DNA from 2 places in the Telluria sp. LT2P80 genome. Region 2 is predicted to be linked to the other one. Evidence: riboswitches for the same ligand, from Rfam matches in the RefSeq annotation. Region 2 holds a riboswitch; the other holds the start of a gene.

Region 1 (3,410 bases), on a different contig from region 2:
TGGCGCCAGGCCATGCTGTTCACCCAGGTACAGCAGAATGTTGGCCACCTGGCCGATGGTCTGTTCACCGGCTTTCAGGAACGGCGGGGCAAAGGAAGGATGGTCGCCGACTTCGAGCGCGGACATCAGCAGATCGACACCGCCATCGCGGCGCGCCACGTCGACGTAATCGGCGCCCGCTTCTTCCAGCGCCAGTCGTACGAATTCGCCGCGGCCCTGGATCGACGGCCAGTAAAACAGTTCGTAGGGTTGCACCATGATTGCTTTTCCTGTTGATGGAGAAAAGTCATGGTAGACCGATCCGGAAGGCCGGGAAGCACGGTACGCCGGCCGTGCGCACCTTCCCTGTCTTTCAGGCGACGGCGCACCACCGTTTGGCGATCGTTGGCGGCAGGTTGAAATGCTTCGCCGTTTCTGCAATCGAGGCCTTGTTTTCTTTCTTCCACGCCGAAACCTGGCTGGCGTTCGGCCTTTGCGGAATGCCCGTGCTGTCCTTGTCCTTGCCCCTGGCCGTCTTGGCGGTCGCAGTGCGCGATGCCTGGCCGACGACGCGACTGGACGCCGTGCGGTGCATGCTGCGGGACTGCGTGTCATTCACAGATTCGTTCCCGGTCACAGGGCCCTGCGCGAGGGCGCCTTCCGGCGGCTGGTTGTGCGTCATGGATGTTCTTTCGTGCTGATAAATAAGTGCCGCCATTATGACCTGCTCCCGATAGCAAGCGGGCATTCGCGGCGGTCAACGTAACCCGACAGGCGTGGCGCGCCACAGACATGGACCGATTGTGGCTATTGAGCAACGCCCTTTCGGGCACTGAACCCCGTCAGCAGGGCCACTGCCCCGAATCGTGTTGGTTCCTGACGAATCATTACACTTTATCCAAGCACACGTTGGCAATCGGGAACATAATTGCACTGAGGAACTAGTTTAATAAAGTTCGCCCGTCACTTTCTGTCCAATGGAGCGCCCATGATCATCGCGCGATTGACCCAACGCTGGCACGCCCTGCGCCACTGGCGCGCGCACCAGTCCCTCGATTCCCACGGGCGCTTCGAGGAGACGACCTTCAACCGGACGTACCGGGATGCGGTACATGGCAGCGCCGGCCTGATCTTGTGGCAGCACGATAGCGAGCATGGGTGCTTTGCGCTGCAACTGCGCACGGCGCAGCGCGACGATTCGCAGAATGGGTTGACCTTGACGCTGCTCGCCAATGACGCGGTGCTGCATCGCCTGTCTTGGACCTGGACCGACGGCGCGCAACTCGCGCTTCCAGTGGCGAGCGTGCCGCTGGTGACCCACAACGCGGGCCTGTGGCGCAATGCCGGTCCGGCCTTCGATGCATTCGAGCGCGCCTTCCCGAATAACTCGCCCAGCTTCTTCGCGTTCGCCGCCCTGCAGGGCGCGGCGCAAGCGCTGGGCATCGACCGCGTGCTCGCGCTGCGCGCCACCGCGCACCCTGCGTACCGGGCAGACCAGCACGCGACCTTCGAGAGCGGCTACGATGGCTTCTGGCGGATTCTCGGCGGCGCCGAACACGATGCGCGCCACTATCAGATCACGCTGCCGTTCTACCTCAAGCCACTGGCCGACATGCCATCGAAGCACCGCAAGCGCGCCGCCCAGCGCCGCGAACAATGGCGCGCGATTGCCGAAGCCGCCCACAGCGCGCTGCTGCGCTGCATGGCGTCGGTCCCCACGACTGCCGCCGCGACCAGAGCGCCCACTACCGCACAAGCCTGAAGCTTCACGACGCTTGCCAGATTCACCACGGCCGTCAAGCGCCGTGCTACACTCGCGCCTTCGCTAGGGGTCCTGGAACGTTGTTCCGGGTGAGACATACCCTTCGTACCTGATCTGGATAATGCCAGCGAAGGAAAGCGCAAAGCAGCCCTCCCGTTCGTTTGCCCTTCCCCCACGTTGGCTCCGGCTTGAATTTAAGCGGCGCGCCCTCGTGGCGCGCAAACACGAGCACACCATGACCTTCACTCTGAAGCACCCTGTTCTTGCCTGCGCCATCGTGCAGGCCTTCGTTGTTACGCCTGCCGCAGTTGCGCAGGACGCCATTCCCTCGGTCGTCGTCACCAGCAGCAAATGGATCGCGCTCGACCGCGCCAGCGTCGGCGGTTTCGCCGAAACGCAGCTGCTCGACGCGCCGGCGTCGATTACCTCGATCGGCCAGGGCCAGATGCAGGATCTGTCGATCCGCAGCGTCAGCGATGCGAGCCGCTACGACGCGTCGATCGGCGACGCCTACAACGCCATCGGCTACGCCGAACAGTTTTCGGTGCGCGGCTTCACGCTCGACAACGCGACCAGCTATCGCAAGGACATGATCGCGATCTCGGGCGACACGCAGATCCCGCTCGAGAACAAGGAGCGCATCGAAGTCCTGCGCGGCCTGGCCGGCCTGCAGGCCGGCGTCGCGGCGCCCGGCGGCATGCTCAACTTCGTCACCAAGCGCCCGACCAATGCGCCGCTGCGCTCGGCCACCGTCGAAGTGCGCGAACGCGGCACCGTGTACGGCGCGGTCGACCTGGGCGGACGCTTCGCCGACCGCCGCTTTGGCTACCGCTTCAATGCGGCCGCCGAAGACCTGAAATCGTATGTGCGCGGCGCCGACGGCAAGCGCCAGTTCATTTCGGCCGCCTTCGACTGGCAGATGTCGCCGGATGCGCTGTTCCAGATCGATGTCGACCATCAGCACAAGGAGCAGGTCACCGCCCCCGGCTACCAACTGCTGCGCAACGAAGTCCTGCCCACCGGGATCTCGGCGAAAACGCTGCTCAACGACCAGCCATGGACACGCCCCGTCGACACCGACAGCAGCAACCTTGGATTGCGCTTCGAGTACCGCATCAGCGACACCTGGACCGCGACGGTCAACGCCAACAAGCACTGGTTCAAGCGCGACGACTTCACCGCCTTCCCGTACGGCTGCAGCAACGAGGGCAACGGCTACTATCCGGGCTACTGCTCGAACGGCGACTATGACGTGTATGACTTCCAGAGCACCGGCGAGCGCAAGACGCCATGGGGTGCGCAAGCGATGCTGCAGGGCCGCTTCGACACGGGCGCCGTACGCCACGCGCTGACGATCGGCAGCGCTTACGCCGAACGTCACGACAGCTTCGGCGAATACGTCTACGACTACGTCGGCTCGAGCAATATCTGGCAGAACCAGATCGTGCCGCCGGTGGACAGCAGCCGCGTCACCGGCCCGGTGATGGAACGCCGCGCGACCGAAGAACGTTCGCTGTTCGTGCAGGACATCCTGACCCTGTCACCGGCCTGGACGCTGCACGCCGGCGTGCGCTACGTCCAGCTCAAGCTCGACGCGCTGGAAGAAATCGACCAGGCGCGCGTGAAATCGAAAGACTCGTTCGCGCTGCCGAACGTGGCGCTCGTGTAT
Region 2 (3,410 bases):
GGCGATATTGTCGAAGCGGTAGTCGGCAAAGCCCTTGGCGACATCCTGCTCGACTCGGTTCATCAGCGAGATGATCCAGCGATCGGCCTGAGATAAGTCTTCAGGCAATGGGGCGCCGCAATCCTTGCCTTCGGTGTTCATCATCACGAAGCGGGTCGCATTCCACAGCTTGTTGCAGAAGTTACGGTAGCCTTCGGCGCGGCCCAGGTCGAAGTTGATGTTACGGCCCAGCGACGCGTAGCTGGCCATCGTGAAGCGCACGGCGTCGGTGCCGAATGCCGGGATCCCGTCAGGGAATTCGCGGCGCGTGGCCTTGCCGATCTTTTCGGCGGCGCGCGGGTCCATCAGACCCGTGGTGCGCTTGGCCACCAGCGTCTCGACGTCGATGCCGTCGATCAGGTCGATCGGGTCGAGCGTGTTGCCCTTCGACTTCGACATCTTCTGGCCCTGCGAATCGCGTACCAGGCCGTGCACGTAGACGGTCTCGAACGGCACCTTGCCAGTGAAGTGCGCGGTCATCATGACCATGCGCGCGACCCAGAAGAAGATGATGTCGAAGCCCGTGACCAGCACCGACGACGGCAGGAACATCTTCATGTCGGGCGTTTCTTCGGGCCAGCCCATGGTCGAGAAGGGCACCAGCGCCGACGAGAACCACGTGTCGAGCACGTCGTCGTCGCGGCGCAGTGCGCCGGTGATGCCGGCAGCTGCGGCCTTGGCCTGCGCCTCGGCTTCATCGCGCGCGACGACGATCTGGCCGTCTTCGGCGAACCAGGCCGGAATGCGGTGGCCCCACCACAGCTGGCGTGAAATGCACCAGTCCTGGATGTTGCCCAGCCACTGGTTGTAGGTCGTGCTCCAGTTTTCGGGGACGAACTTGATCTCGCCACTGGCGACTTTTTCCAGCGCGACGTCGGTGATCGACTTGCCCGGATTGAACGTGCCTTCCGGCGCCGGCTTGGTCATCGCGACAAACCACTGGTCGGTGAGCATCGGCTCGATCACGACGTTGGTGCGATCGCCCCGCGGGACCATCAGCTTGTGCGGCTTGATCTGTTCCATCAGGCCCAATGCTTCGAGGTCGGCGACGATCTGCTTGCGCGCGGCGAAGCGGTCCAGCCCCTGGTACTGGGCCGGGCCGTTTTCGTTGATCTTGGCGTCGAGCGTGAAGATGCTGATCGGCGCGAGGCCGGCGCGCTGGCCGACCGCGTAATCGTTGAAGTCGTGGGCCGGCGTGATCTTCACGCAGCCGGTGCCGAATTCTTTATCGACGTAGCTGTCGGCGATGATCGGGATTTCACGACCGGTCAATGGCAGCGTGAGCGTCTTGCCGTGCAAATGCAGGTAGCGTTCATCGGTCGGGTCGACCGCGACGGCGACGTCGCCCAGCATCGTTTCAGGGCGCGTGGTGGCGACCGTCAGGTGGCCGCTGCCGTCGGTGAGCGGGTACTGGATGTACCACATGAAGCCGTCTTCTTCCTGCGAGTCGACTTCGAGGTCGGACACGGCCGTGCCCAGCACCGGGTCCCAGTTCACCAGGCGCTTGCCGCGGTAGATCAGGCCCTGCTCGTACAGGCGCACGAAGACTTCGACGACCGATTTCGAGCGCGGCTCGTCCATCGTGAAGTATTCGCGCTGCCAGTCTGGCGACGTGCCCAGGCGGCGCATCTGGCCGGTGATGGTGCTGCCCGATTTTTCTTTCCACTCCCAGACTTTTTCGAGGAATGCGTCGCGGCCCAGGTCATGGCGCGAAATCTTTTGCGCGTCCAGCTGGCGTTCGACGACGATCTGGGTGGCGATGCCGGCGTGGTCGGTGCCCGGGACCCATGCGGTGTTGTAGCCGCGCATGCGGTAGTAGCGCGTCAGGCCATCCATGATCGTCTGGTTGAACGCGTGGCCCATGTGCAGGGTACCGGTGACGTTCGGCGGCGGCAGCTGGGTGCTGAAGGAGGGCTTGCCCTCGTCCATGGTCGCGGCAAAGTAGCCGCGCTGTTCCCACTCTGCGCGCCAGAACTGTTCAATATCGGCTGGCTCGAAAGACTTGGCTAATTCCATGATGTGGTGGCGTGTGATGTGCGAAAAAGACCATTATAAATTACAAGCGCGTATAATTTACCGCGCTGGACGGGGATTGCTCGTCCGGCACACGCTAGGGGTCCTGCCTGTCGTTCCAACGACACGCGGGTGAGAAATACCCTCCGAACCTGATCTGGATAATGCCAGCGAAGGGAAGCAGCCGATTCGTGCGGCCGTGCGCAGTCTTGCGCCCGACCTTGTCGCACCCGGCAACTCCTTTGCTGGCTCTCACGCACGCAAGGGAGCCACATGAACGCACCGCCGAAGTCTTCACAACTGTTCGATGCCGCCACCGCCACGGTGGACCAGGCAGCCATCGCATCGCTACCCAATTCCCGCAAGGTCTACATCGAAGGCAGCCGGCCCGATATCCGCGTGCCGATGCGCGCGATCAGCCAGTCGGCCACGTCCGACAGCTTTGGCGGCGAACCCAATCCGCCGCTGTTCGTCTACGACACGTCCGGGCCGTACACCGAACCGGCCACCGCAATCGATATCCGCAGTGGCCTGGCGCCGATGCGCCAACCCTGGATCGACGGGCGCGGCGACACCGAGCAACTGGCCGGACCATCGTCGCAATTCGGCCAGCAGCGGCTGAACGATCCGGACTTGAGCGCGCTGCGCTTCAACCTGCAGCGCGCGCCCCGCCGCGCCAGGAGCGGCGCGAACGTCACGCAGATGCACTACGCGCGCCAGGGCATCATCACGCCCGAGATGGAATTCATCGCGCTGCGCGAAAACATGCAGCGCAAGGAATACATCGCGTCGCTGCATGCGTCCGGCCCGATGGGCAAGCGGGTTGCCGACCTGATGGGCCGCCAGCATCCGGGCCAGTCGTTCGGCGCCAGCATCCCCGCTGAAATCACGCCGGAATTCGTGCGCTCGGAAGTCGCACGCGGGCGCGCCGTCATTCCCCTCAATATCAACCACCCCGAAATCGAGCCGATGATCATCGGCCGCAACTTCCTGGTCAAGGTCAATGCCAATATCGGCAATTCGGCCGTGACCTCGTCGATCGGCGAAGAAGTCGAAAAGATGACCTGGGCGATCCGCTGGGGCGCCGACACGGTCATGGATCTGTCGACCGGCAAGCACATCCACGAAACGCGCGAATGGATCCTGCGTAACAGCCCGGTCCCGATCGGCACGGTGCCGATCTACCAGGCGCTGGAAAAGGTCAATGGCAAGGCCGAGGACCTGACCTGGGAGATTTTCCGCGACACGCTGATCGAGCAGGCCGAGCAGGGCGTCGACTACTTCACGATCCACGCCGGCGTGCTGCTGCGCTACGTGCCGATGACGGCGAACCGCCTGACGGGCATCGTCTCGCGCGG

Evidence for each region. Region 2 has a riboswitch for thiamine pyrophosphate ahead of thiC (phosphomethylpyrimidine synthase ThiC). Riboswitches for the same ligand answer to the same signal wherever they lie in the genome.
Region 1: linked by a shared signal. The riboswitch ahead of AC56LW_RS01305 (TonB-dependent siderophore receptor) and the one ahead of thiC (phosphomethylpyrimidine synthase ThiC) in region 2 are both predicted to bind thiamine pyrophosphate.

What each region holds. Positions count from the first base shown of each region.
Region 1 covers NZ_JCASIO010000001.1:294,067-297,476, forward strand. Annotated here, with positions in the region: gene AC56LW_RS01290 (glutathione S-transferase) at 1-258, opposite strand, end outside; gene AC56LW_RS01295 (hypothetical protein) at 353-661, opposite strand; gene AC56LW_RS01300 (DUF535 family protein) at 968-1,741, shown strand; TPP riboswitch at 1,797-1,894, shown strand; gene AC56LW_RS01305 (TonB-dependent siderophore receptor) at 1,977-3,410, shown strand, end outside.
Region 2 covers NZ_JCASIO010000002.1:1,011-4,420, forward strand. Annotated here, with positions in the region: gene AC56LW_RS06350 (valine--tRNA ligase) at 1-2,055, opposite strand, end outside; TPP riboswitch at 2,142-2,248, shown strand; gene thiC (phosphomethylpyrimidine synthase ThiC) at 2,326-3,410, shown strand, end outside.